3 regions of the Alteromonas sp. ABH4_453 genome follow, and region 2 is predicted to be linked to each of the others. Evidence: predicted binding sites of a transcription regulator. Region 2 holds the regulator's gene; each other region holds the start of a gene.
What was found. The regulator FNR, encoded in region 2, switches genes on or off when oxygen is low (the NO sensors DNR and NnrR bind a similar motif). The targets are predictions, from matches to a motif close to TTGATCTAGATCAA.
Positions count from the first base shown of each region.

Region 1 (9,908 bases), on a different contig from region 2:
GATCTCAAATCTGAATGCTTCTTTTGGTAAATCGAATTCGTTTAACAGACTCAGTACACCGCTTAAGTCGAATTCTGTCTTAAAATGAAGCGCGGATAAGTTAATCGACACATACCCAGTAAAGCCTTGGCTATACCAAGATGCCAAGTCTTCTGCGGCTCGGCGCATGGCTTGCCGTGTCACTTCTATAATATATTTAAGTTCTTCTAAAATAGGTATGAATTGGTCGGGGAATAGTGGCTCGCCATCTAGCTTACTTCTCAGCAGTAACTCAACGCCTATTGTGGTATTGGTCCTTGCATCGATGATTGGTTGATAGTGATTAAAGAAACAGTTATCCGAGTACGCGCGCTTAACTTTATTTTCTAACTGTAAACGTGTTTTAGCACGTTCATTCATGTCACTGGTAAAGTATGTAAAACCACTTAATGCATCTTTCTTGGCGCTATACATGGCAACGTCGGCCTGCTTAATAAGCTCTGCGGGCTCGGACGCATCTTCGGGATAAAAAGCAACGCCAATACTACAGGATACGCGCAGCACTTCTTCAGCCAGTGAAATTGGTGTTTCTACCGATTCGATAATCTGTGCGACGAAAGAACTTAGGTCATCGCTTTCATCTACCTCTTCGATGACAATAACGAATTCATCACCTCCAAGCCGCGCCACCGTGCCAGACTCTGCTACTAGATTTCGCATTCTGTTCGCCACTATACGTAACAGTTTGTCGCCATAATCGTGGCCGAGAGAATCGTTAATACCTTTAAACCTGTCCAAATCTACAAACATTACTGCTACACGATGTTCGTGATGTCGAGCAAGCCCAATGGCATGTTCAAGTCTATCAAGCAGCAAGGTTCTATTTACCAGCCCCGTCAAGCTGTCGTACGTAGCAATCTTCAGCAACTTGCGTTCTGCGTTTTTCTGCTCAGTAATATCTGAAATAACAATAAGGTAGTGCTCTGCGTCGTTAGTCTCGCCACTTACTGCAGTAATATCTATCAGCACGTCGTAACGCTTGCCGTCGGCACCGTCAATAACGGCTTCGTCTTTCCAAAAATCACCGCCCTGCATTTCCGGGAGCTTACCTGAAAGATGCCTATTAAGGTTGGGATAGCGCATATAAAGCCGCGCAAGCTGCTTGGGCAGAGGATCTTTACTATTAAAACCAAACACTTGTTCAAAGGAAGGATTAGCCGCGACGAGACGCTTGTCCTTATCGAAAATTAGTACCCAATCTCGAGTTTGCCTAAAAGCATCACTAAATAACGTCACTTGCTGTTGTGCTTTTTGTAATCGGAATAAGTGACGCTGCCTAGAAAGTAAGTAAGCCACTAACAGGCCCAAGGCTAAGGTGGCATATATCGAATAGGCCAACGGCGAACGAAGCGGTGCGTATGGCATAGACAGGCTTACTTCCGCTGGCAGAACGTTAAAGTCGAAGCTTCCAGGTGTGGGCGCGACGGTAAAAACATATTCGCCAGGTTCGATATTAGTAAAGGTTACTTTCGCATCTTCAGTAATACCTTCGGTAACCACTTTGTCACCATTTAAAAGTTTGTAGTAATACTTCACTTTTCCTATGCCAGACATGGCGAGTGCGGAAAAGTGAATGGTTAGTCCATAGTCCTCATAATTTAAATTAAAATGGTGACCGCTTAAGTTTTTTAGGGGCTGATTTAGCTCGCGATTACCTAGTACAACTTCAGTAATGGCGGTTTTCTTGCCGAGTAAACCACCGCCAGCATCTAAACTTTCCAGTTGTGACGCAGAAAAGACAACGGCACCACTAGTAGAACCATAGGCCAGCCTTCCATCGTTAAGTTTTAGCGATGCCCCCTGATTGAACTCTGAAACACTTAATTCTCGACCGTAAATAAAATTCTTAATTTGACCGGTTGAAGGGTCGTATCTGTGAAGACCTTTATGCGAGCTAAACCAGATACTGCCAGACTCATCCTTCTGAAGCCCATAAACAATGTTTGATAATAAAATATTGTTATCATTCAAATTATAAAGAGGTTCGAAAGTATCCGCATCTAGGCCGATTAGCCCCACGCCACTGTAAGCAAGCCAAAGTACGCCCATATCGTCAATTACCCACGATGTAATGGAACGTTCGCTACCTCTATGGACCTCGGGGAAACGATATACCAGTTCATGCTGCGAGGTTGCCGGATCGATTAACCACAATCCTCCCTCTGTAGCTAAGAACAACCTGTCATTGTGGTATTTTGACTGTCCTATAAAACCATTAGAAAAATTGATATCGAACACTCGAGGGTCTAGTTTAAATGGCGAAATTTCTTTTTTGGCGACGTCGTATTTTAAAAAGCTTTCGTAACCAATGAAATACAGAATACCCTCATTGGATAAGAGCATGCCGGGCCCATAAGTATCAAAAACCGTATTTTCCCCTCCACTCGATACTTCAGGACGAGACACTTCTCCTGTTTTCGGGTCAAATAACCGTATCCCCTCATAAGTACTTAAGAACAATTTTCCACTCTGCAAAGGGATAATCTTATCGACTGCTCCCTTTCCATAAACTTCGTCATCGAAGTAATAAAACTTTTCGGATATATTCGTAGCGAAGTCATAATGATTTAGCCCGTTTTCAGTCCCTATCCATATTTTATTGGGCTCTGTTTCAGCAAATGTCCACACAACATGACTGGTTAGCGTACTGTCTTCACCTGTTCTTTCATTCTGGATAGCAAAGATATCTGCGCTTTTCACCCCAAAATACAACGCACCAGCGTAAACAGAACTCATCCACAAATTATCTGCTTCATCTTTGGCTATTGCGGTGATCTTTTTATTTGAGATTTCAGTGAAGCCATTATTGGGCTCTAAGATATGTTCGTGCACCCAACCATTAGCTGTTTGAACTAATTGGTACAAGCCTTTATTTGTGCCCATCCAGAACGCATTTTCTTTGTACTGCACCAAAGTCCACACATTTCTATCAGATGCTACTTGTGTAAATACATTTTCTTTAACACCGCTGACTTGCGCTAAAAAATCTTCTTTGTCTGTAACGAATACCCCGAGTACCGTTGTAATCCAGACTCTGTTTTGCTCATCCAACATCAGAAATTTTGCATTGATATTGTCAATATTTTGCTCAATATCACCTAGGTAATCCAAGCTAACCAAAGGCTGTTCAGCATCAAAGATATTTTTGACATAAACACCTTTGGTCGTTGCCACTATCAAAACATCATCGATAGTTATGGCTGAACGAATACTATGTTTATTTTCAAGCAAAGGTGCCGGTAATTCAGCAATGCGGGTTATTTCGTTTTCTTCAGTATCAAACAGTTGCACTTCTTCGTTTAGTGCGATAACGAGTTTACTTGGCGTGTACCAATGAAATGTCTCGGCATGTTGCACAACCCCTTCTATGTCATGATACTTCGTGGGCGCTATTTGAACGACATTTTGTGTGGTTAAATCAAGATAGAAATTTCCTCGCCCATAGATACTGAACCAAAGCGCTTCCGAACCTTGCAGCGCTAGCCGATGAACTGATGCATCTGCAAGGGTATTATCAGGGCCTGTTACGCGTTTAGTTCTTACGCCGTCCCACCGAACTAAGCCACCTTCAGTGGCAATCCATACAAATCCATCTTCGCTTATAACAATGTCATTAACGACATCTTGAGGCAGGCCATTTTTTGTCGAGAGGGACTGAAAAACAGGATTAGATAACCGTGGAGATGCCACTGCACCTAAACAAACAGAAAAAGCCAAAAGAAAAAGGTAGGTCAAACACTTCATCACGAATGGATCGCATAATTTACATTTTTATTATATTTCCAAGTGTAACAGAATGTTTTAAACATGGGCAGCATCATGCCGAGGATTTTACAATCTTGAAAGATATCGTTATAACATTGAAATTTAAGGGCTTATTGAAAGCACCTAGCTAGCTTTGTAATGCAAAAAGTACACCCTTTGACCAACTCTTGGCGATAAGTTTTCCAATGAATCCGCTGCACTGCTATTTGGTTTTGTTTACAAACTGACTGTATTCACACTAGTTCGTTAATCCTGCTGTACAGGCACGCGCCCAACCGGTACAACCTGTCTCCTAATACTGGGCTGTGGCGCTAGCCTGTATAGATCACCATTTTGACCCACATAATGCTTAGTCACACCACATAGCTTCGCAATTTCCGCGTGGGCTTTTAGATGCTGGTGTTCGCCATGAACCGGAATGGCAATTTTGGGTTTAACCCAGTGATACATTAATTTGAGTTCTTCCTCGCAAGGATGGCCGCTCGCGTGAATAGGTAAGACACTATCTTCACTGTGAATAACAGAGACACCTTTTGCTGATAATTCTTTGCTCAAACGCTCTACACTGTCTTCATTGCCAGGAATAACGATAGAAGAAAATAGAACCGTGTCGCCCTTGTCTAGACTAAGGTGGGGATGATTATCTCGTGCTAAGCGGGCCAACGCGGTATTCTTCTCACCTTGACTACCTGTTGCCACTGCTAATACCTCTTGCGGTGGCAAATACCCTAGATGTTGTGGATCTGTAATCGGTAAATCATCCGGCCAAATACCTTGTTGTTTGGCAATGCCATACATGTTCATTAATGAACGTCCATACAATCCCATGTATCGCTTTGTTTTCCTAGCAATTCTTGCCAGTGAAATAAGCCTTGCTATATTGCTACCAAAGCACCCAACAACGACCCTCCCTTTCAGAGGCGCTATAGTACTCAATAATCCGTCGTAACAGTTTCTTTCTGAGATCGAAAAACCAGGTTTTGGCGCGTTAGTGGAATCACCCACCAGGGCAAGGATGTTTTCTTCACCCAATCGCTTGTATAGGTTGACATCGAAAGGTTGACCGGTGATCGGATTGGCATCAATTTTCCAATCTGCAGTATGTAATACTGTTCCCACTGGGGTGGTGATTTTCAGAGCAAAAGGTTCGGGCAAAGAATGAGTAATGGCTAACCAATGCACGCTAAACGGTCCAATTTGCTTCATTTCGTCTGCATCAACTTCAATGATTGCAATTCGGTTTGCGAGCTTGGTTCGAGCAAGCTTGCGCCTTAACACTTCAGCCGTGAACGACGTTGTATAAATAGGCTTTTGAAATCGCTCCCATAAATAAGGAATAGCACCCACATGATCTTCATGTGCGTGCGTAATAACAATACCCGCAAGCGAGTCCTTTTGATTTGAGATGAAAGTCGGATCAGGAGCGACCACTCTGTGCGTTGGCCCTTTGGATTGAATTGCGCGGCCTCCTTTGCCAGCCGCTTTATAATTTGGCACTAGAGGTTCGTCAAACGATACACCGCAATCGACCATCAACCATTGACCATTGTGTCCGTACAAATTGAGGTTCATACCTATTTCGCCTGTCCCTCCTAAGGGAACAAACCACAAATCGTCGATGTTTGGTTGCAACAAAGCGTAAACTGCCTTTTTAAAACGTTAAATATAGCGTGCGAAGACGGGTAACAAAAACAACCTGATTATTCGTGAAGCTCTGCATTTAATTGATCAATGATTTCAGCCCATGCAGCATCTTCAACAATCGCTTCTTTTAAAAAAGCAGACTGACTTTCATTCCAATAAGGCGCTTCGTGTAAGTGCTGGCTTTTATTAAGTCCTCGATGTGCCTCGAAAAATTCAGCTATTTCTTCGTCAGAGCTCCCTAAACCGAGCTGGCTGAATAAGCTATTCATTGTAGGTTGTTCAGTAAACATAACGCCTCCTAGGGTTACACATAAACAAAAGCAAAATTAAAGCGACATCAGCGCTGCATGATAAGCACATGCAAATTGCTTTTTTTTTCGTTACTGAATATTTACCCTCTGATGAGCCCTTGAGATCACACGTTAAAGATGCTCAGCGAACTCCTCTGGGGTAATTACCTCACCCTCTTCTGCGGGAACGGGGCATACTATGACCATAAGTTCGTCTTGTGTCATACCAGGCACCCACTTCAATAAAAATTCTTTAGTTGTCAGCTCCATGGCTTCGCAATGTGCCCAGTCTTCAGTAGCCCACAAAAGCGCAAGCTCAGCATCTGGCCAAACAGGTACGCCATCTTCCTCGTCGGTGGTTAGCATCACACAGCCGTGCTCGTCTTTAAGGATAAACAATTTCTGTTCTGCTTTAATTGTTTCAAGGCTTGCTTCCAAACGCTGAAATGCATTTTTTTCTAGTAAAGGGTGTAATTGAGACATTGGACTCTCTCTAAAATTCTGTCATTTGCGTGCCGAACGTAACGGCACATTTTCTGGTTTCATTTAACAAGCTGTCGATACGCTTTCTATAATTTCAGCAAGACCAACCCGACGTACTTGCTTCATACTGTGCACGTAAACTTTAAGTGACACGTTTTCTATCGTCTCTATTTTAGTCACTTTGGCGCCAGATGGTAACTGCGTTTCAACGTCTATTGGAAGTACAGCTATACCGCCTTCACTTTGTAGATTATTCAGCGCTAAATTTAACGAGTTCGTCCTTAACTTGGCATCGCGAAGTTGCGGATAGGTAGTAAGAAGCCAGTCTCTGGCTTTAGCGCCCCAATCTATTGCTACAAAATCTGCAGCATCTATAGATTCTTTGCCCTCTCCAATACGGAACAGCGCCAGCTCATGCTCTAATAAGACATCGCTATTCACCTCTTCAGATTTAAGTGGCTCGGTGGAAAATGAGAGATCTGTGACCCTTTCATGAAGCTGACGAGACAAAGTATCAAGCGTTAAAACTTCTGCCTTTATCGACCAATCAGGAAATGAATTGTGAAGATGGCTAAGCATTTTAGGCAACAGCAATTCACTGGCAAGCTGTGTTGCGCCACACACGACATATTCAGAAGACTGAATTTGAAGTTCTTGCTTCGCTTCATTCAACGTAGCGCATAATTGCTTAGCATAGGGAAGCAACTTTTCACCTGACTGTGTAAGCTGAATACTATTGCGCTGTCTTATAAAAAGCGTGGTGTGAAAATATTCTTCAAGAAGCTTTATTCGTGCACTAACGGCAGATTGAGTGAGGTAAAGGTTTTCCGCAGCTTTACCAAAGTGACGTGTTTTAGCCACCTCTATAAAGGTGGTGAGAAAGCGTATATCCATGCTTGTTGAACAACCGAATCAAAGTAGACGTAAATTGACACAGATCATACGGCAAGTAAACACAAAAGCACAGAAACGCACCGCTTAATGCGGTGCGCTTAAATAAAATTTCACCAACTCGCTGAATTAATACTCTTCTTGGTGCAGGCGACGCTGTTTATCTCGGCGTTGCAAGTCACGCTTCTGTTTCTCCTTTACCGTACTTTGACGTTTGGAGCTTGGTTTTTTAGCGTGAAAATCTTCCTCTTCTACCGAGTCCCATTCATCACGCTGGTAACGATAGTCTTTACTCATTGACTTCTCTGGGTTGTTAACACACCTCAATTATTATCGTAAGTAGTAAAATGGAAAACGAATTTTAATCATCGTAGCGACAAGAATTTTTGATTACGTACTCAATAAAATATAATAGACCTAGCACACGCGTTTCTATTACGCTTGTATCATCACATTAAGCTAAAACATTTAGAGTTTAAAAAGACTAATTTTTAATTTAAATTCAAACCTTTAAAAAAATCGCGTGACTCTACTTACCTTATGGCAGTGCTGTTTATTAACTAAACAAAATTGCCGAAATTCATTTTCTTTTTAAGCTCTTAAAAATTTTTTATTGATAAGAGAAAAATCTTTTGTTTTATCTTCGTTTTTAATTATTTTAAAAGTGCGCTGAACAATACAATACGTTGGGTACAACATGAAAAGTTTAGCTATTCGACTATCAGCAAAACCTTATATCGACCGTCAGAAGTTTCCGTATGGTTTCCGTAAATCAGGTGACTTCAGCATTACTGAAGCCGATCTTCTAACAAATTACGGAAAGACCTTGTTAGGACTTGAAAGTGGTGAACTATTACCAGAAAGCGAAGATGAGAAACACTTCGTCGAATTCATCAATGGTAAAGTTGAAGCGGCTACTAACCTAGAAAAGGCATGGGCAAAGTACGTCAGGTTAGCTAGGGGTAAAAAGCACTTTTACACGCTTCATAGCAGTGCTAGCAACCAGTCGGATTACGACGATGATTTTTCTGATGATGAGTTTGATGTCGCCTAGAAAGCACTCTCCTGTTAAAGCTCGCTTAATGCGAGCTTTTTTGTTTGTAAACCGTAATGATCTCAATCAACTTTAACCAAGAACAAAATGGTGAAAGGTTAAGGAATGTCTAAACTTAGAGTAATAAAGAGCGACGTTTATCTACGTTAACCGTTGCTCTGCACAAAGAGCCCAAGCAAAGGAGGCGCAACGATGATCATTAGTTCAAATCAGCTTACTCATTTTTCTATCCATGCCGTGGACGATAAAGTAGGCGGTATTCGGGATATTCTTTTTGACGATGAGACATTTACCGTACGCTACTTGGTTGCAGATACCAATACATGGCTTCCGCTGAGCAGAAAAGTGGTCATTTCTCCCATCGCCGTGACAAAATTAGACAGTGAGACAAGCTCCGTCGATGTAAATATGACGGTTGAAAAACTAAAAAATAGCCCTTCGATAGACGAACATAAACCCGTCTCTCGGGAATACGAGGAAAACCTCTTTAAATACTTTGGGTATGGGTACTACTGGATAGGGCCTGGAGCATGGGGTGAATTTGCACATCCTAACGAGCTTGTTCAGTTGCAGCAGACTGATGAGTCAGAAATGCTTCACCCCAAAAAGACCAGCAATCACTTGAGAGCTGTTGGTGAGGTAGGTGGTTATGAAGTTGCTACTACCACCGATAACGTGGGTCACATCAGCAATTTTATAATTGATTCGCGAAATTGGAAAATCGTCATGCTAGTAGTCGATACGAATAACTGGCTTCCAGGTGGAAAACATTTAGTATTGATGCCACATGATATAAAAAGTATTGATTGGGCCGCACATAGTGTTGAAGTTAAGCTAAGTCATGATGAACTAATTAATAGGCCAGAAGTAGATAGCGACAGAATTGCAGAAGACGATTACATTGCGATGCTTTGCAAGCAAGTCGATAAGTAGTTTACGTAGAGCTTTTAGAAGTCATATTGACCGTACAATGTCCGTTTGACCGCGGACATTGTGTTTGTGTAATGAAAGAATAAAGTATTGCTAGCAGAAGAATTCATACATTAACGCAATAAGACGTTTAACCCGTTCATCCGCAAGGCGGTAGTAGATTGTTTGACCTTCCCTTCTCGTAGCCACCATTTTAGACTCTCGTAATAAAGCAAGATGCTGGGAAATCACGGGCTGTGAAACGTTGACTACTTCTAGTAGTTCAGTTACCGACTTTTCCTCGTCTAATAGTGAACAAAGTACCATTAAACGAGTTTTGTTTGCGAATTGCTTTAGAAAGATTTCAGCTTCCACAGCGTGTTCCACTATATTTTCTGAACCTATTGCCATATCCTCGGACATAAGCACTCCCTATGTGTAAAGTATCTGGGCACTAATTTATCTACTAACTATACTAAAGTATAAGACATTCTGCCGACTTGCCATTTTATGCGATGAATTTCAGTTATTTTTATTGTCTAGTTGAATACACAAGCCTTACATTAGCCTTTTCTTATTTTGATTTATTTGTGCAAATTTATTTTTAAGGAAGGATTATGTTGATTGATTTAAAGACGCGTATTGAAAACATCAATTTTGACATGCGTTGTGTGACTGCTGAACAGGCAGCAAATGAGTTAAAACAAAATAATGGTGCTCTTATCGATGTGAGAGAAAATAGTGAAGCTACAGACCACCCTGTTCCCGCTGCGCTTAATATTCCGCGCGGTATTTTAGAGATGCAAGCACTTGAACGTTTTCAAGATGCCACA
Region 1 is NZ_JBSWXP010000005.1:127,877-137,784, forward strand. Features, by position in the region: gene ACXAGV_RS11330 (EAL domain-containing protein) at 1-3,783, opposite strand, end outside; gene ACXAGV_RS11335 (ribonuclease J) at 4,051-5,439, opposite strand; gene ACXAGV_RS11340 (DUF2789 family protein) at 5,505-5,738, opposite strand; gene ACXAGV_RS11345 (DUF2750 domain-containing protein) at 5,871-6,221, opposite strand; gene ACXAGV_RS11350 (LysR family transcriptional regulator) at 6,285-7,115, opposite strand; gene ACXAGV_RS11355 (hypothetical protein) at 7,242-7,409, opposite strand; gene ACXAGV_RS11360 (MaoP family protein) at 7,810-8,166, shown strand; gene ACXAGV_RS11365 (PRC-barrel domain-containing protein) at 8,359-9,099, shown strand; gene ACXAGV_RS11370 (ArsR/SmtB family transcription factor) at 9,190-9,498, opposite strand; gene ACXAGV_RS11375 (rhodanese-like domain-containing protein) at 9,693-9,908, shown strand, end outside.
Region 1: ACXAGV_RS11365 (PRC-barrel domain-containing protein) is a predicted target of FNR. The motif match lies at 8,223-8,236, and genes of this name have one in related genera.

Region 2 (9,908 bases):
GCTATGCTTTCTTCGGTATTCACATCTTCAGAAGCATTGACTTGAAGCTGCTCTTCACTTTCTTCTGACGCTTTATCATCTTTACTATCAGGCGAAAACCATTGGCGCAATACGTTTTGGCTTTTAGTAAAAAAGTCTTCTGTTTTACGCTGGTTTTCCTCGTGATCCTGCCTTAATTTCTCCAAGCGAAGTGGACGAAAATCAGCGTTGAGGTTAACCGCAATCACGAAGTCTGCGCCTAACTGACGACATAAGTTCACGGGGACGGGATTAACAACGGCGCCATCAACTAACCATCGATCGCCATGTGCCACGGGCGCAAAGAGCGCTGGAATAGCGCACGATGCTTGAATAGTGTCGCCAATAGGACCTGAGTTAAATACCACTTCACGGCCGGTATAGAGGTCAGTTGCCACCGTCGCAAAGGGCTTCAGCATTTCTTCATAAGAAGAGACACAAAACTCGCTGGCAAGCTTGTCGAAAACTTTTTGGCCGCTAGCGATGCCACCGCGCCTAAGCCCAACTCCCATAAGCGCAAGCACTTGCCAGTCGCTAAGTGAACAGGCCCACTCTTTCAACCCTTCCAGCTTGCCACTTGCGTAGGCAGCACCAACATAGGCACCAATAGAGCATCCCGCTACAACGTCAACTTTTACGCCGAGTTTTTCTAATGCTTCAATGATGCCAATGTGAGTCCAGCCCCTTGCGGCACCGGCACCTAACGCAAGTCCAATTTTCATTTACTTCGGTTCCATAATGTTTATAACTTCAATAGTATTATTTTCAACACTGAAGTCTGTACTATTTTCTGTAGTGAAAGCAGGTTCATCGAACCCGATATCTCCATCTTCTACGGGACCGTCTTGAGTGGCAATCGATTTAAAGTCATAAAGGTTACTGTCTACAAGGTGTGAAGGGGCCACGTTTTGAAGCGCACGGAACATCGACTCTATACGACCTGGGAAGCGACGGTTCCAGTCTTGAAGCATTGCTTTGATGTTTTGGCGCTGTAAATTTTCTTGTGAGCCACAAAGGTTACAAGGAATAATCGGAAATTCAGCGGCCTGAGAATATTTCTCGATGTCTTTTTCTGTGCAGTACGCCAATGGACGAATAACGATGTGTTCACCGTTGTCGCTGACTAGCTTTGGCGGCATAGACTTAAGCTTTCCACCATGAAACATATTGAGGAAAAACGTTTCTAGCATGTCGTCGCGGTGATGACCTAATGCAATTTTAGTCGCACCTAACTCTTTTGCCGTGCGGTACAGAATACCACGGCGCAAGCGAGAACAGAGAGAGCAAGTCGTCTTTCCCTCTGGAATTTTGTCTTTAACAATAGAGTAGGTGTCTTCTTCTACAATTTTGTAGTCAACGCCAATGCTTTCTAGATATTCAGGCAAGATATGTTCTGGGAAACCAGGCTGCTTTTGGTCAAGATTAACCGCAACGATATCAAAGTGAATAGGCGCAATCTTCTTTAAAAACAATAAAATATCTAGCATGGTGTAGCTGTCTTTACCGCCAGATAAACACACCATTACTTTGTCGTTGTTTTCAATCATACCGAAATCGCCAATGGCTTTACCCACATTGCGGCGAAGTCGTTTCTGAAGTTTGTTGAAGTTGTACTTTTGCTTACTTTGCGCAGCATTTAATGGCGACGCGTCAGCACTGTTTGTGCCTAAACTCATAATTAACTAGCTTGGTTTGTGATAAAGCCACCATTATACATTAAAGCGGCTTTTCGAGACCATGCTTGTGAAGTTAAATTTGTTGGTGACATACCGTGTTGGCCGCTAAGTAACGGCAAACACGGGCTATGAGGTACTGATGAAAAGATTACACCGACAACGGCGACACAAATCCATCTGGCTTAATAGCAAGCACATCGCAATTGAGTTCGTCGATCACGTGTTCTGCAGTGTTACCAATTAGGGCCGCTGAAATGCCCACACGGCCAACGGTACCAATAACAACCAGTTCTGCATCCAGTGTTTTTGCCACTTGCGGGATAACTTTTTCAGGCAAGCCTTCTTTCACTACACATTTGTCTTCTGGAATACTGTATTTTAGTGCGTGGCTGCGCATTTCTTTCAAATGATGGCTTTTTACCGCGTCATGATAGGTGTCGGGGTCGAATTCAGGTACTTCTATCGCGATATTAAGTGGAGTAGAAGGGTAACTGTTGACTAAATTTACGCTGCCTTTCAATAAAGAGGCGTAGTCGTTAGCAATAAGGGTGAGCTTATCGTTTAGTGCGGCATGTTCATCGTCTTCACTGCCTACGTTTACTGCAGCAATAATCTCTCCGCCTTCTGGCCAGTCGTGCTCTTTAACGAGCAACACTGGGCGAGGGCATTTACGCATTAAGTGCCAGTCGGTGGGAGTGAAAATAACAGAAGCAAGATCGTCGTGCTTTTTGGTTGCCTTTACTACTAAATCTATCTGATTGTTTAGGGTGTAGTAAATAATCGATTCATACGCGCGATTATTCCATTCTACAACGATATCAGTTTCAGTGAATCCTTGTTCTCTTAAGTGGGTGGCAAGCCATTTTGCATGCTCCTTTGTGACTGCATCGCGCATTGACGCGCGCTCATCGGGGCTAAGCATGGTCGTCATATCATAAGATAAGTCGTATACCACCATCATGGCGGTAACTGAAGCGCCTGTTTTTGAAGCGAGTTCATAAGCACGGCTTAGTGCAGGTTGGTTATCGCGCTCGGCATCTACCACGGCCAGAATTCGTTTACACTCAATCATAACGTCCCCCTAACTACGAAATTTAGTAGTGGCTGTCGAAATCGAAGCTTTCTAATACTAACTATAAACGACATTGGGAAAAACGTAAGTTGTTTTAGATCAAGAATTTTACGAGCCGACCATGAGTGAATTTAGTGATTTGAATAAAATAAGGCGCAACCGGCGTGGTGCTGAAAGGTTAGATAGGTGGCTAACACAGGTCACAAAAAAGCGCGCTTAGTGCGCGCCATATTTAACACTTAAAAAGGACTAACCGCAGACAACGCTTGGGCCGTTAAGCGCCGCTAGTTTGGTGTTTAGTCTATCGAAATCCAAAATAGTAATAAGCTTGCCGTCTACTTTTATGATGTTGTCTTTTTGAAAACGGCTTAACAGACGACTAATCGTTTCAATCGTTAACCCTAAATAGTTTCCAATTTCGTTGCGCGTCATGGTTAAGTGGAATTCTCTATGGGAAAAGCCACGCTCTTCAAAGCGCTGAGAAAGATGTGATATAAAATACAATAAACGCTCTTCTGCGGTTCGCTTGTTTAAAAGCATGATCATGTCGTGATCTTGTTTTATTTCAGCGCTCATGAAGCTCATGATTTGGTGGCGCAGCTTAGGAAATTGCACTGACATTTCGTCGAGGGTCTCGTAGGGAAGCTCACACACCATGGCAGTTTCTAACGCAGAGGTATAGCTTTGGTGTTTGTTCTCTCTTAATGCATCGAAACCGATAATGTCACCAGGAAAGTGGAAACCGGTAATCTGTTCTTCACCTTCGGTATTAGTCACAAATGATTTAAATGAACCGGTTCTTACTGCAAATAAAGAACGGAATTTATCACCAGTTTGAATCAGTGTGTCACCTTTATGAAGCGGCTTCTTGCGTTCAATAATATCGTCAAGAGATTCGATTTCTGTTTTGTTTAACGCCACCGGTAAACACAGGTGACTGAAACTACAGTTTTGACAGTGAATAGAAAATTGGCTTCCTTTGCTCATAATGCACGCTCTATAAAAGAATACTCGACAATGATACACCCATTTTTAAACGATTGCGCCATGGATAAGATAAGCGGCATATATGGCCATTATTACTGCAATAATTTGTCTAAAATGGTTATGTTGAAAACTTCGAACAATATATTGGCTACCAGCGCTTGCGGCGAGCAAGGTGGGTAATGTACCCAAACCGAAGAAGAACATAATACCAGCGCCTTCTAGCGCATTACCCGCCGCGAGAGACCAGGTAAGTGTGGAATACACCAAACCGCAAGGAAGCCAACCCCAAATAAAACCATAAGGTAACGCACTGAATGGGGTCTTAAATGGCAAAAAGCGCTTTGAAAGCGGCTGGACTTTAGAAAATAGGCCTTTACCCGCATTTTCCAGCACCGTTAAGCCAGTCCACCACTTCCCTAAATAACACGCCAGTAGAAGCAACATGATTCCGCTAAGTAGGGAAAGGGCATAGTTGGCAAGAGGTATATAATCTGCTGCAATTTTTCCAAGTGCCCCGGTTATTGCTCCGGCGATGGTGTAGCTCACTATACGTCCCATGTTATAGGCAAGGGTATAGGGTAATGCTGAAGCGCCTTTAGGCGATACCATCCTTAGCGCAGCGACAATTCCACCGCACATTCCCACACAGTGAACTCCGCCGGCTAAGCCGATAAGAAACGCAGAGAAGTAGTTAATCCCTTCCATGTGGCGCTTGGCTTTTGTCTACTTTACTGTCTTGAAGTTGCTTGCGTTGCTCAGCTAGCTTTTTTTCTTCTGGCGGAAGATCATCGTCAAACAGTATGCTATAACCTTGGCGATCTAAATCTTCAAATTGATTGGTTTTCACCGCCCAAAAGAATATCACGATAGCGACGGCAACAATGATGATGGCGATTGGAATTAGTACGTAAATAATACTCATGCTATTTGCTCAAAAGTCGCGTTGAGTTTGTGACCACAATGATACTGCTTAACGACATACCAACAACAGCCATCCACGGTGAAAGTAAGCCTGATACGGCGAAAGGTAAGATTAAAACGTTGTAACCTACCGACCAGCCAATATTTTGCCTTATTTTTTGCTTCACTTGGTGCGCAGTTCGAATAAGTTCTGGTACAGAAAGCAGCTGATCGCCAAGCAGTATCACGTCGGCGGCAGTTTTAGCCACGTCTGTGGCATTACCTACTGCAATTGCCACATCAGCGCTGGCAAGAACGGGCGCGTCGTTAATACCATCACCCATCATCATCACTTTCGCGCCAGATTGCTGCATAGCTTGAACGGCTTCGTACTTTTGCTCAGGTGTTAGGCCACCTTTAGCGGTCAAAATTGGCAATGGTGCGGTAAGCGCATTAACGTTTTGCTGTGTATCACCACTTAAAACGGCGAGGGTATGGCTTGCAGCTAATATATCGAGAGTTTCTTGCGTATCTTCTCTTAGTGAATCCTTTACTTCATACGCCGCCATAATGCGCCCCTTAACCGTGAGAAACACGTTAGCTGAAGGGAATTCATCAATGAGTTTTATCTGTGATTCGTGAACGCAGAATGCTGCAGATCCCATAGAAAACAAGGTGTCATTGATCTCACCGCTGATACCGCCTCCTGGCGTAACGGTAAAATTAGTTACTTTGTGTACCGTATTATCGATAGCGTCAGCACTGCCGCTAGAGGCAGTATTCTCTCTAGCTCTATCATCACTAAAGGTGACACCGTCACTAAAGGCTTTGGCAATCGGATGTTCAGAGCGTGATTCCAAAGCGCGGGCGATGGAAAACGCGCTGTCACTATCTACGCCGTCAGCATACCAGGCGTTTGAAATAGTGAATTTACCTTGTGTAAGCGTACCGGTTTTATCTAGTGCAATGGTATCGATGTCGGTAATTTGCTCTAAAGCATCGGCGCGTTTTAGTAAAATACCTTGTCTGTTTAACTTTGCCATAGCGCAGGTTAACGCTGATGGCGTGGCCAACCCTAATGCGCAAGGGCAGGTTGCAACCAGCACCGATATGGTGATCCAGAATGCCTCGTCGCTACCCTGATACGCCCAAAAGCCATAGGTTAACGCCGAAATCAGCAATACCGCGGTAACGAAATAGCGAGAAAAATTATCGGCTATCTGCGCTGCTTTAGGTTTACTCGCCATGGCACTTGCTTGCAGTCGTACAATTTGATTCACCAGCGCATTTTTAAGGGTCTGCGTAACCGTAATGGTTAGCGTACCATCTTGACAAACCGTGCCGCCGTAAACCGGGCTACTGTTTGACTTACGCACGGGGTTAAACTCGCCGGTAAGCATAGATTCGTCAACCGCTGCGTTGCCGTCGGTTACCACCCCATCAATGGGGACTGTTTCACCAGGCTTCACTAGCACTACGTCGTCAATTTTTAGCTGCTTAGCCAGACACTCGGTTAGGCTGCCATCCGGATTTAGTTTGGTCGCTGATACGGGCACATACTGCATCATATTGGCAGAGATCTGTGCGGCGCGATGACGACTGCGATGTTCTAAGAATCGGCTAAGTAACAGCAGAAAAATAAACATACAAATGGATTCGAAATACACTTCACCTTGCTCTAATACTGTAGAACGAATTCCAGCAATGTAAGTACCGAATATGGCGAGCGTAACGGGTACGTCCATATTAACTGTTCGTGCGCTCAGCGCTTTAGCTGCACCAACGTAGAATGTGCTACCAGAATACAGCACAACCGGGGTGGTGAGTGTAAGGGCAACCCAGTAAAAGTACTGTCGAGTTTCTAATTCGATAGCGCCAAACCAGTCAAAGTAAAGCCCTGTCATCAGCATCATAACCTGCATAGTCATAATACCTGCAAGGCCTAGCTTTTTAAGAAATGTTTTTTGCTCACGTTTATAGCTGGCTTCGTGCTCATCGGGATGAAACGGTGAGCCAATGTAGCCAATGCGTTTTAGCGTAGACAGAATTTGACTAAGCTTTATTTGAAACGGTGACCAAGTAACTAAAGCGCGGCGCTCTTGAACGTTCACCGCGACTTGCTTTATCCCTTCAACTTTCGACAGTTGCTTTTCGATAAGCCAGCCACACGCAGCGCACGTAATACCTTCAAGGGTTAATTGAATCTGCTTGTCCTGACCTTCTTCAAACACGAACTCTTCTTGAAGGGAAGGGTCGTCATAGACTTTTAGCTTATCTAACGTTTCTAAAATACCGTCGTCAGATTTTTGCGCCGGTTCGGTTCTAAACTGGTAATAGTCTTCAAGGCCGTTGTTAACGATCGCTTCAGCTACCGCTAAGCAGCCAGGGCAACACATGTCTCGTTGTTGCCCTAAAATGACAGTAGTAAATTTCCCATTGTCTGGACTCGCTATAGGCAAGCCGCAATGGTAACAGTCGTGCTTTGTCATTATGGATTGAATTTCATTTTGCCAGTGTGGGGCAGATAGACCGTGTTTTGAATTTTCCAGCTATCATCAATCGGCGTCAGCGATATGCGCCATTTACCGTCAAGGTTTTCTTCAATAAAGCCGCGATAAATACCGTTAGCGTCGCGACTCAATAAAACGCTAACATCGCGCTCTTCTAGCGTTACGTGATAGAAACTTAATTTAACCGCGTTACCTTCTTGAGGAATCCCCGAATGAAATTGCAGCGCTATGCTTCCATCTTCAATGGTTAAATCAGTGGTGATATTCATGCGGCGGGCTATGGCTTCTTTGTCCAGACGGGCATTGATTGCTTTTCCTTCCTTGTAGTAATCGTCTACCACCAGGCTATCTTCGGTACTAATAGCAAGGTTTAACAACACGCCACCCATGATGAGTGTAATGATAGGTACGGCAATTAAAAACCAGGGCCAGAACTCTTTATACCAGGGTCTATTCATCGAAATCTTTCTCGTATTTACTTCACTAGCAAGGTCGCTAACAACATATTTATTATTGCTACATCAGTTAATAACAATAAATATAGTGTTGGGGACACTGGTTTAATGCGCACAAAATGTGTTCGCAACGACACTTTCTGTATTGCTGTCTATATCGCTGTATTTTCTCATAAAAAAAGCCCCGTAGTAACGAGGCTTTTTAAGATATTTAATGATTTAAATCATTAATCATTTGAAAGGCTGTATACATACGCTGCAACAACGTGAATTTTGTCATCACCCAAGGTTTTCTTGAATGAAGGCATTACACCGTTACGACCGTAAGTAAGCGTTTCTGTTACCGCTCTGTGGCTGCCGCCGTATAGCCAGATATTGTCAGTAAGGTTTGGTGCACCAAGTGCTTGGTTACCTTTACCGTCCATACCATGACAAGCCGCACACGCTGCGAAACGAGCTTTACCTGCTTCTGCAAGCTGAGGGTCCACATCGCGACCGCTTAAACTAAGTACGTAGTTAACCACTTCTTCGATACCGTCTTCACCCATAGCATCTAGCCATGCTGGCATAGCTGCTTTACGACCAAGCGTAAGAGTTTCAACGATTTTCGCACCTGAACCACCGTACAACCAGTCGTTGTCCGTTAGGTTAGGGAAGCCGCCATTTTGACCACGTGCATCAGAACCGTGACACTGAGAGCAATTTTGTAGGAACAAACGCTGACCTACTTTATTTGCTTCTGGGTCTTTAGCCAGTTCTTCAACAGGAACTTGTGCATACGCTTCGAAGATCGGATCGAACTTCTCGGCAGCGAAATCTAGTTCACGATCATATTCTACTAGGTAGCCTTGCTCTTTAGCATCAATACGCGCCTGAGCTGACTCTTCTAGCGATTGAATATTTTGGTTAGAGCTCTTCCAACCCAAAATACCTTCATACGCACCTAGGCCAGGATAAAGCGCTAGGTATAAAAAGCCCCAAACGATGGTCATGTAGAACATAATTGTCCACCAGCGAGGAAGTTGGTTGTTCAACTCCTCAATACCATCAAATTCGTGGCCCATTGACTCACCTTCAGCTACGCCAGTCTTGTTAGAAAGGCACCAGCGAAGAAGGAAGTAGCAACCAATGATTAACCCTAGGGTTATCACTGAAATCCAAATTGTCCAAAACATACTCATGAGTTCGAGACTCCTGCTAATCTTCTTTTGATTTTTCTTTTTCTTCGTCTGCAAACACTAGGTTTGCAGCTTCATCGAATTTTTTCTTGTTGCGGCTGCTAAACGCCCACCACACAACACCGATGAAGCTTACAAAGACGATGACAGTAAAAATGCTGCCTACAATTCCTTGGTCCATATTATTTCAAATGTGTGCCAAGAGATTGTAGATAAGCAATAAGGGCCTGCATTTCCGTTTTGCCCTGTACTGCCGCTTTCGCACCCGCGATATCTTCGTCGGTATACGGAACGCCGAAGCCACGGAATACTTCCATTTTTTCAGCTGTTAACTCGCCATTAAGCGTGTTTTCCGCAAGCCAAGGGAAACCTGGCATATTCGACTCTGGTACTACGTTACGAGGATTAAGCAGGTGAACTCGGTGCCATTCGTCGCTGTAACGACCACCAACACGTGCTAGGTCAGGACCAGTACGCTTAGAACCCCAAAGGAAAGGGTGCTCCCATACTGATTCGCCAGCAACGCTGTAGTGACCATAACGCTCTGTTTCAGCGCGGAATGGACGGATCATCTGGCTGTGACAACCTACACAACCTTCACGGATGTAGATATCACGGCCTTCAAGCTCAAGCGCGGTATATGGACGTAAGCCTGTTACTGGTTCCATGGTTTGCTGTTGAAACATCAACGGCGTTATTTGAACCATGGCACCGAAGCTGATAGCGATAAGGATTAATACCGTTAACAGACCGACGTTCTTTTCAATTAACTCATGTGCGTTTTTCATTATTCGTCTCCTTTACTACGCCGGCTGAGTCGCTGGGTCTGCAGCGATACTGCCTTTAGGTGCACGAACGGTTTTCCATGTGTTGTATGCCATAACAAGCATACCTGCTACCACGAAACAACCACCAATGAAACGAACCACATAGAAAGGCTTAGACGCTTCTAATGACTCAACAAAGCTATAGGTTAACGTACCGTCAGCATTTACTGCACGCCACATTAGACCCTGTAGTACACCAGACATCCACATTGCTACGATGTATAGAACAACACCGATAGTTGCGAACCAGAAGTGTACGTTAACTAGCTTGGTGCTATACATAGC
Region 2 is NZ_JBSWXP010000008.1:27,130-37,037, forward strand. Features, by position in the region: gene ACXAGV_RS15880 (patatin-like phospholipase family protein) at 1-740, opposite strand, end outside; gene ttcA (tRNA 2-thiocytidine(32) synthetase TtcA) at 741-1,694, opposite strand; gene uspE (universal stress protein UspE) at 1,843-2,766, opposite strand; gene fnr (fumarate/nitrate reduction transcriptional regulator Fnr) at 3,016-3,753, opposite strand; gene ACXAGV_RS15900 (sulfite exporter TauE/SafE family protein) at 3,799-4,458, opposite strand; gene ccoS (cbb3-type cytochrome oxidase assembly protein CcoS) at 4,445-4,675, opposite strand; gene ACXAGV_RS15910 (heavy metal translocating P-type ATPase) at 4,677-7,142, opposite strand; gene ACXAGV_RS15915 (FixH family protein) at 7,142-7,621, opposite strand; gene ccoP (cytochrome-c oxidase, cbb3-type subunit III) at 7,846-8,799, opposite strand; gene ACXAGV_RS15925 (cbb3-type cytochrome oxidase subunit 3) at 8,816-8,977, opposite strand; gene ccoO (cytochrome-c oxidase, cbb3-type subunit II) at 8,979-9,584, opposite strand; gene ccoN (cytochrome-c oxidase, cbb3-type subunit I) at 9,600-9,908, opposite strand, start outside.

Region 3 (9,908 bases), on a different contig from region 2:
GGTAATGAAGCATTGGCAATGGAGTTGGTGCAGGACACAATGTCAAACGTGTGGCAAAAAGCACACCTTTTCAACGCTGAGAAAGGGTCTCCATCGACATGGATATTTACCATTGCGCGTAACATACGTTTTGACATGCTGCGTAAATTGCAGAATAGAAAAGAAGATGTATGTTCTGATGATTTGTGGCCGGTGCTTTGCGAGCAAACGGCAGACGCTAATGAGGCGCCGCTTGACGAGCAGGTAACATTGGAGCAAATTGGTCATTTATTTGAATCACTGCCTGTAAAGCAAAAAGCGGTAGTTGAAGCCATCTATATTGATGGTAAGTCTCAACAAGAAGTTGCCGATGAACTTTCTATTCCCTTAGGTACAGTAAAGTCACGTACACGTTTGGCACTTCAACGATTAAAGGTCATGTTAAACGACAATGATTAGGTTTCACCCCAGTGCCCAACAGCTTAAAGATTTCGTTGAGGGCACTCTGTCACCTGCTGTATCTTTGATGGTTTCGGCACACTGCGATATGTGTCCGAAGTGCCAACAATTCGTTGAGATTGAGACAGAAAGTTTAGCTGCACAAATGATGTCAGCTGTAAGTGAGAATGCTTTCGCGACTTCCGATGCTTCGCTTCAGTTTGGCGATATGTTTTCACAAATCACCCAACTCCCACAATCACCAGAGGGCGGTGTTGATACTGTCAACGCTTCTGAATATCGAGAGACGTTTAAAAGTTCTCGTCCACCATCCAAAATTGAAAAATCGCATACTATTGAATTGGATGGGAGAAAGTTCACTTTACCCAGAACCCTTCATCGGTACATTGACAAGACTGGAAATTGGTCAAGTTTAGTCGGTAAGCTATGGCAGGCTCCGGTTGATTTAGGTAATCAGGGCGTAGCTAATTTTATCTTTATGGGCGGTGGCGGCAGTGTGCCAGAGCATACTCATCGTGGAACCGAGTACACGCTAGTTATCGATGGCGAGTTCAGTGACGGGCTCAGTCGTTACGATACCGGCGATTTTATTTTCATGGATGGTGAAAAGACCCATACGCCGAAGGCAGAAGGAAAAGACGGTTGCTTAGTATTTAGCATTGTAGATCAGCCATTACATTTCACATCCGGTTTAGCGAGGCTATTAAATCCATTTAGCCATCTTTTTTTCCGCTAAACTTATACCAATCGCTTAATAAGAAAAAACGCACCGAAGTGCGTTTTTTTATTTAATTATTCATGTTTAATAGTCGTTCGCGCTTTGAGTCTGCCTCGACTAGCTAATAAACTCGCTGTCCGGGTAGTTCAGTCTAAGTGTCTTCATTGCATTATCACGAAGCTCTGTAAGACCAAGCTGCTCGTAGCTTGAAACCATGATTTCTAAGGCTTGTTGGACCTGCGTAGTGTTAGGAAAGTGCTCAATAACATAGCGGCCACGGTTGGCAGCAGCAACATAAGCCTCTCGTCTCATATAAAAACGTGCAATAGCAATTTCATAGCGTGCCAAGCGATCTTTAATATGAACCATGCGCTGCTTTGCATCAGCGGCATACTTGCTGTCTGGATACTGCTGAATCAAACGACGAAAGTCTTCAAACGCTGCGCGGGATTTTGATGGGTCTCTGTCCGTACGATCAATGTTCATTAACTCTTGGAACAGGTTGCTATCTGATTCCATATTAGTTAAGCCACGCATGTAATACGCGTAGTCTACATCAGAATGGTTCGGGTTAAGGCGAATGAATCTGTCGATAGTGGCAAGCGTCTCTTCATTCTTACCCGACTTGTAGTAGCTGTAAATAAGATCTAGCTGTACTTGGTGCGACAAAGGACCAAACGGGTAACGAGAATCTAGCGCACTTAACGTTTGAGCAGCAGCGCTAAAGTTACCCACTTCCATGCTCTGCTTTGCTCTGTCATACAGTTGCTGCGCACCCATGTTAGCTAAAACTGCTTTCTCTTCTTGATCTGAAGAACTACATCCTGCGACAGATACCATAGCACCCAATAGAACGGGAGCCAGTAGACGAAATGATTTCATAATAATTCTATTTTCCTGCTAAACAGTTTAATACTTCGCTGTCTAAGCTCATGTGTTAAACAACAACACTTTAATTGCATTCTAACGTACTAACGACGAGAAAAACCATACAAAAACGTAAACAAGGCAGTGTACAGCGTGAATACTTGTTATAATACCCTTTTTTAGACGTAATCAATGGTGTTATGACACAGTCGCCGAACACAATACAACTAGAAGCTTCAACGGAAGCTGCGCATTTTGGTTTACGGTTAGATCAGGTTTTGGCTGATTTGTTCCCTGAATATTCTCGTTCTAAGTTAAAAACTTGGATTCAAGAAGGGAATGTTGCGGTAAATGGTGAAGTAATCACTGTCCCACGACACAAAATGCAAATGGATGAACTCATTACTGTACAAGCCGAAATGGATGTGCAAGTAACAAGTGTTGCGCAAGACATTGCGCTAGATATTGTTTACGAAGATGAGCACATCTTGGTAATAAACAAACCTGCTGATTTAGTCGTGCATCCTGGCGCGGGAAATCCGAGCGGTACAGTGCTTAATGCATTGCTAAATCACTATCCCGAAATTGACAAAGTTCCCCGTGCAGGCATTGTCCACCGTCTCGACAAAGACACTACAGGCTTGATGGTAGTGGCAAAAACAATACCTGCGCAAACGCATCTTGTTGACCAACTCCAGCGCCGTGAGATGAGCCGTGAATATGAAGCCATCGCACTAGGTACTATGGTTGCGGGTGGTATTGTAGATGAACCTATTGGCAGACATGCCACAAAGCGCACGCATATGGCAGTTCGCGAAATGGGTAAACCTGCGGTAACCCATTTCCGTGTTATTGAAAAGTTCCGTGCGTATACGCACCTGCGATTGAAGCTTGAAACCGGTCGTACACACCAAATTCGTGTACACATGGCGCATATAAAACATCCGCTACTAGGTGATCAGGTTTACGGCGGGCGTCCGCGTTTACCTAAAGGCGCATCCGAGGAGTTTATCGCAGCACTTCGTGGTTTCCAGCGACAGGCATTGCACGCCGCTCAGCTTTCACTATTTCACCCTGAAACTGAAGAATGGATGACGTGGAAAGCACCACTGCCTCAAGATATGCAGGACTTGCTTAAAGCAGTCAAAAAAGACACAACGGACAATCCGCAAGATATGCTCTAACTAGGGAGTAGGTTTTATGACATTGTCAGATGCAAATTCACCTATTTCATCTACGCTGGATTTGATTACGCCAGCGTGGTCTTGCCCTTCTAACATAGTCGCTTATACAACGACAAGGTTAGGGGGCGCTAGCATGGGGGATTTTGCAGGCTTAAATGTCGGCGCGCACGTGGGGGATGATCTCTTATTAGTTAAAGCCAATAGAAGCTTTCTCCCACACAGTGAAAAGATCACGTGGTTAGAACAAGTGCACAGCAACCACGTAGTGTCATTGCCAAGCGCTGATACCACCGCGGATGCAGCGTACTCTTCCTCTGTTTCACACTTTTGCGCTGTAATGACTGCTGACTGTGTGCCCATCTTATTATGTGATGAGAGTGGTCAAGAGGTGGCAGCAGTACATGCGGGATGGAAAGGGCTTGAGACTAATATTATCAGAAATGCGGTTGGGCAATTTAGCTGCGATGCCAATAAAATCATGGCTTGGATAGGTCCTGCAATAAGCGGTGCTTGCTATGAAGTAGACGCAAATTTAGCTAATAGATTTCGTCACATAGATGGCGCGATTGCCAATAGTAATAAAAAAGGGAAGTACTTATTAGACTTACCTCTAGTGGCACAGATGCAATTGCAGCAAACAGGTGTAGAAAATATTACTCAAAGTAATCTTTGCACTTACTCTGATGAGCGACGCTTCTATTCACATCGAAGAGCAAACCATCAAAACAAACGCACGACGGGACGGATGGTAAGCGTAATAGGGCTGCTTTAGATTGTTTAGGAAAAAAGGCAGCTGTTTTCAGTCTCATCAAACATTTGCGCTAAATCAAACTTCTTACAGTATTTGTTATCTTTTTGGCTAACTTTTCAATCTCATACTTGAATCGCAATTGAGCAGCCTACATAACTAGAACATAAAGAATACCATTACGCATAGATCATTACCCACTCTGCGAGAGTTAAAATGTTCGTAGTTGCGGCGTGTTAACGCAGGTATAGTTGTTCACTTATTAGGTTGAGATTATGAGACTAGACCGATTTACCAGTAAATTTCAGCTCGCGATATCCGATGCTCAATCACTCGCATTGGGGCGAGATCATCAATATATTGAACCTGTCCATCTAATGACCGCCATGCTGAATCAGCAAGGTGGTTCAGTACGCCCGTTGCTTGATCAAGCTAACATTAATGTTAACGCGCTTCGTTCTGCTTTGAGTCAGGCCATTGAACGCCTACCTCGAATCGAAGGCATTGGAGGTGATGTTCAGTTAAGCAAAGACAGTGGCATTTTACTTAATCTTTGCGACAAGATTGCTCAGCAACGAAAAGACGAATATATAACGTCGGAGATCTTCGTGTTAGCAGCCCTTGAAGATAAAGGGCGATTGGGTGAGATCCTTAAAAGTTTGAATATCACCAAAGACACCATTGAAGGCGCTATCGATGATATGCGTGGCGGACAGAAGGTGACAGACCCTAACGCTGAAGATGTGCGCCAGGCCCTTGAAAAGTACACTACAGACTTAACCGAGCGAGCGGAACAAGGCAAGCTTGACCCAGTGATTGGGCGTGATGACGAAATTCGTCGTACCGTTCAAGTTCTGCAGCGCAGAACCAAAAACAACCCCGTACTTATTGGTGAGCCTGGTGTGGGTAAAACCGCCATCGTTGAGGGATTAGCGCAGCGCATCATTAACGGCGAAGTACCTGAAGGCTTAAAGAACAAGCGCGTTCTTGCCCTAGATATGGGCGCGTTAGTGGCCGGGGCTAAATACCGCGGTGAGTTTGAAGAACGTTTAAAGGCCGTTCTTAACGAATTGGCTAAAGAAGAAGGCCGCGTCATTCTATTCGTTGACGAACTGCACACAATGGTAGGTGCAGGGAAAGGCGATGGCGCCATGGATGCTGGGAATATGCTTAAACCGGCGCTGGCACGCGGTGAACTTCACTGTGTGGGGGCAACCACGCTAGATGAATATCGTCAGTATATTGAAAAAGACGCTGCGCTAGAGCGTCGTTTTCAGAAAGTATTGGTTGAAGAGCCAAGCGTAGAGGACACTATTGCTATTCTTCGAGGCTTAAAAGAGCGTTATGAGCTTCACCACTCGGTAGACATCACGGATCCTGCCATCGTTGCAGCGGCGAGTTTGTCACATCGTTATATTAGTGACCGTCAATTGCCGGATAAAGCCATCGATCTTATTGATGAAGCGGCCTCTAGCATACGTCTGCAAATAGACTCAAAGCCTGAGGATATGGATCGATTAGAGCGCCGTATCATCCAGCTTAAGTTAGAAGAGCAAGCGCTTGCTAAAGAAACAGACCATGCAAGCCATAAGCGCCTTGAAATGATTGAGCTAGAGCGTGAGCAAGCAGAAACTAAGTATGCCGAGCTTGAAAAAGTATGGCTAGATGAAAAAGATGCCATGCAGGGCACCCAAACCATCAAAGGGGAGCTGGAACAAGCAAAGCTTGATTTAGAAATTGCTCGCCGAGCATCTGATTTGAATAGGATGTCGGAGCTTCAGTATGGCCGTATTCCTGAGCTTGAAGCCAAGCTTGAGCAAGCGGCAGAAAATGAAACCCGCGAAACCACGTTACTTAAAAATAAAGTAACGGACATCGAAATTGCTGATGTGCTCTCTCGTTGGACGGGGATACCTGTAGCGAGAATGCTAGAAGGCGAGCGCGAGAAGCTGTTGCGCATGGAAGATGTGCTTCAGAAACGGGTTGTAGGGCAAGAAGAAGCCGTTGAAGCAGTATCAAACGCTATTCGACGTTCACGTGCTGGGCTTGCCGATCCAAACCGGCCTATTGGCTCATTCCTATTTTTAGGGCCAACTGGCGTGGGTAAAACTGAGTTGTGTAAAGCTTTGGCCGGCTTTATGTTCGATACTGAAGATGCCATGGTGCGTATCGATATGTCTGAGTTTATGGAAAAACACTCGGTCGCTCGCTTAGTAGGAGCGCCTCCTGGCTATGTTGGCTATGAGGAAGGTGGCTACTTAACCGAAGCGGTGCGTCGCAAGCCTTACTCGGTCATTTTGTTGGACGAGGTTGAAAAGGCACATCCAGATGTATTCAACATTCTACTTCAGGTGCTGGATGACGGCAGGCTGACTGATGGACAAGGCCGCACTGTAGATTTCAAAAATACGGTTGTGATCATGACGTCTAATTTGGGTTCGGATATCATTCAAGATAACCATAACGAAAGTCAGTATGACGATATGAAAGCATCGGTGATGAGCGTAGTAGGGCAGCATTTCAGGCCCGAGTTCATCAACCGTGTGGATGATATTGTGGTATTCCACCCATTAGGCAAAGAGCAAATTAAGTCTATTGCTAAAATTCAGCTTGCCTCGTTGCGTGCAAGGCTTGCTGAAAAAGGGTACAAACTGACCTTGTCTGCCGCAGCCATGGACAAGTTAGCCGATGCAGGTTTCGACCCTGTGTTTGGCGCCCGTCCGCTTAAGCGTGCGATACAAGTGCAGGTGGAAAATCCACTCGCCCAGCAACTGCTAGCGGGCGAATTATTGCCTGAGTCCACTATTCGCATAGATGCAGACGAAAGCGGACTATTTGTAGTAAGCAGTTAATCAGAAAACCAAATCTTTAACTCAAAGGCACTGGAAACAGTGCCTTTTTTATTGCTTTGTTATTGCCTTGGCGCTGTCTTTTCCTTTACTTTATTCTGCTAAGTAATTTCAGCAAGAGTGTTAGGAGTCATACATGGAAACAGCCCCAATTGTTAACGCATTTAAACGCGTACTCGGGGAAAGCCACCTTGCCGTTGGAAAACGTCAAACTGAGCACTATCGCAAAGGATGGCGCTCGGGCGAAGGTGAGGCATTGGCCGTACTGTTTCCAAACACGCTCAAGCAATATTGGGAAGTACTAAAGGTTTGCGTTGAATATAATTGCATCATCATTATGCAGGCCGCTAAAACGGGTTTGACTGAAGGTTCTACACCAAGCGGAAGTGATTACGATAGACCTGTGGTGGTTATTAACACCTTAGCCATGGATGATATCGTCCTAATAAACGATGGTAGCCAGGTGTTGAGTTTTCCTGGTGCAACCTTGTTTAAGCTTGAGAAAATGCTAAAGCCCCTTGGCCGCGCGCCACATTCGGTGATTGGCTCTTCGTGTTTGGGGGCGTCTATTGTGGGTGGTGTAGCTAATAATTCTGGCGGCGCATTGGTTAAACGAGGCCCCGCTTATACGGAGTTGTCGTTATTCGCTCAAATAAGTGCTAACGGTGAACTAAAGTTGGTTAATCACTTAGGGATAGACTTGGGTGAAACACCTGAAGAAATTATCGGAAATCTTTATTCTGGCAACTTTCCAAAATCTCTACCTGAAACCAGTATGAAAGCGTCAGCCAGTGACTATGAAGAAATTGTTCGAGATGTTAACGCTAACACCCCCAGTCGCTTCAATGCCGACCCATCAAGACTTTATGAAGCCAGTGGCTGTGCGGGCAAAATTGCCGTTTTCGCCGTGCGCTTAGACACATTTGAAGTGCCTAATGAAGAACAAACGTTTTATATCGGTACAAACGATGCTGATGTTCTTACCCGTATCCGCAAAGATATTTTGTCGACGTTTAAACACATTCCCGAAGTTGGCGAATACCTGCATAGAGAGATGTTTGATATTGCGGATGTGTACGGCAAAGATACCATATTAAGTATTGAGCGTTTAGGAACTGATTCACTACCTAAAATGTTTGCACTAAAAGGGCGGGTGGATGCTGTGCTTAACAAACTGCCTTTTATGCCTCGCTATTTAAGCGACAGAGTTATGCAGTTTGGCAGTAAGTTTTTCTCTGACCAAATCCCCGCAAGTTTAAGAGCCTACCGAGACAAATACGAACATCATCTTATTCTTAAGATGAGTGATGGCGGTATTGAAGAGGCGAAAACACTTTTAGCCAAGCTTTTTAAAGAAGAGAAGCTTGATGGCGACTACATTACTTGTGACGAAGAAGAAGCATCTAAAGCCTTTTTACTTCGCTTCGCAGCGGCAGGTGCCGCGGTGCGCTATCAAATGATGCATCATAAACAAGTAGGGGATATTTTAGCGTTAGATATTGCCTTGCGCCGCAATGACGAATTTTGGGTAGAAGCGTTGCCTGAGCACATAGCCAAAAATGTTGAAAAGCCGCTTTATTACGGTCATTTCTTTTGTCACGTTTTTCATCAAGATTACATACTGAAAAAGGGCAGCGACCCCAAAAAAGTAAAAGCAGATATGTTGGCATTATTAGATAGTCGCGGCGCTAAATATCCTGCCGAGCATAATGTTGGGCATTTGTATAAAGCAGAAAGCACTCTACAGCAGTTCTACAGAGAGCTAGACCCTACCAATACCTTTAACCCAGGCATCGGTAGGATGGAAAAGCACAAACGCAATTGCTCGTGCTGTCTTTAGCTGCACGCGAAGAGAGCCTTATAGGCTCTCTAATAATGTTCTAGCCTGCGGACGTCGAAAGAATGGGCGTTCTACGTTTACTGCATACTCTAGCTCTTTTTTCGCTTCCTCAATTCTATTGAGTTTTGCAAGCGTGTAGCCAAGGTGATAGCGAATGTTAGGGTCGTTCGCGTCTCTTGCGAATGCGTCTCTAAGCATTTTAAGACTACCCTCATAATCTCCCTGTAGCGCTTTAATATGCCCAAAGGTGTCTAGTATTTTCGAAGAGTTAGGCTGCAGCTCATATGCTTGCCGCGCATAGTTTCTCGCGGTAACCAGAGACTTTTCGATATGCATTATCGCTAAACGATTAAAGGCTTCGGCTGGATTAAGTAGGTTGGGCTCTTCAATTAGCTCTTTATACAGTGCTGTTGATTCCTCGAACTCTTGTATAAAGAAAAGGTACTGAGCCAGCAGATTTTTCGCCAGCAAATTGTTTTCATTTTCGTTCACCAATTTGCGGGCAGTATTTAAAAATACATCAACGAACTGCTCGTTTAATGCGTAGTTGTAGATCGCAATAAATGCCTGTGCAAAAGAAGCGTCGACTTCTAGCGCTTTTTGGAAAGCGTTAATCGCGCTTTCGTTATTACCTTTATTTGCAGCTAATCTTCCTTTCAGAAAATGGTAAACCGGGTTTTGCTGCTGGTTTGCAGGAATAGTCGCTAACAACGACTCTGCTTTATCGTTTTTCTGTAAATCTAACAATAAGCTGGTATAGCGCAATGTAACAAATGTATTTGTATTGGCTATTTCGTACGCGCGAGTCATGGCGTTTAACGCGCCCTCGTTATCACCAATATTTCGGGCTTGGTCGGTATAAGCGATAAGCTTTCCAGCATCGTCGTTAATAAAGTTTCTTACAATGCTTAGCGTTTTTTCCGCATCTGCACGCTGATTATTTGATAGCTGAAGCGCAGCTTTACGAAGAAGGTAGTCAGCGTTGTCGAAGTCATCTTTAATGAGTAGGTCTAAGTGATACAGTGCGTTCTTAGTGTCGCCCTGTTGCTGATACAAAGAAGAAACGCGTTCCCTAGCACCGATATTCGACGGCGTAAGTGTTAGTAAATCGAGATAGATTTGCTTTGCTTCCTCTACCTTGCCTGCTTTAGTCAGGTTAAACGCTTTTAGCATCAACGTTTCATTATGCTGTGGTGACAAGGTAAGAAGTTCTTCAATCAATTGGTTAGAAGTTTCTACGTTGCCCAGGCGGCTTTCTGTCGCC
Region 3 is NZ_JBSWXP010000001.1:5,688-15,595, reverse strand. Features, by position in the region: gene ACXAGV_RS00060 (sigma-70 family RNA polymerase sigma factor) at 1-438, shown strand, start outside; gene ACXAGV_RS00055 (ChrR family anti-sigma-E factor) at 431-1,174, shown strand; gene ACXAGV_RS00050 (outer membrane protein assembly factor BamD) at 1,274-2,038, opposite strand; gene rluD (23S rRNA pseudouridine(1911/1915/1917) synthase RluD) at 2,224-3,207, shown strand; gene pgeF (peptidoglycan editing factor PgeF) at 3,224-3,979, shown strand; gene clpB (ATP-dependent chaperone ClpB) at 4,231-6,807, shown strand; gene dld (D-lactate dehydrogenase) at 6,941-8,644, shown strand; gene prsT (XrtA/PEP-CTERM system TPR-repeat protein PrsT) at 8,663-9,908, opposite strand, start outside.
Region 3: clpB (ATP-dependent chaperone ClpB) is a predicted target of FNR. The motif match lies at 4,024-4,037, and genes of this name have one in related genera.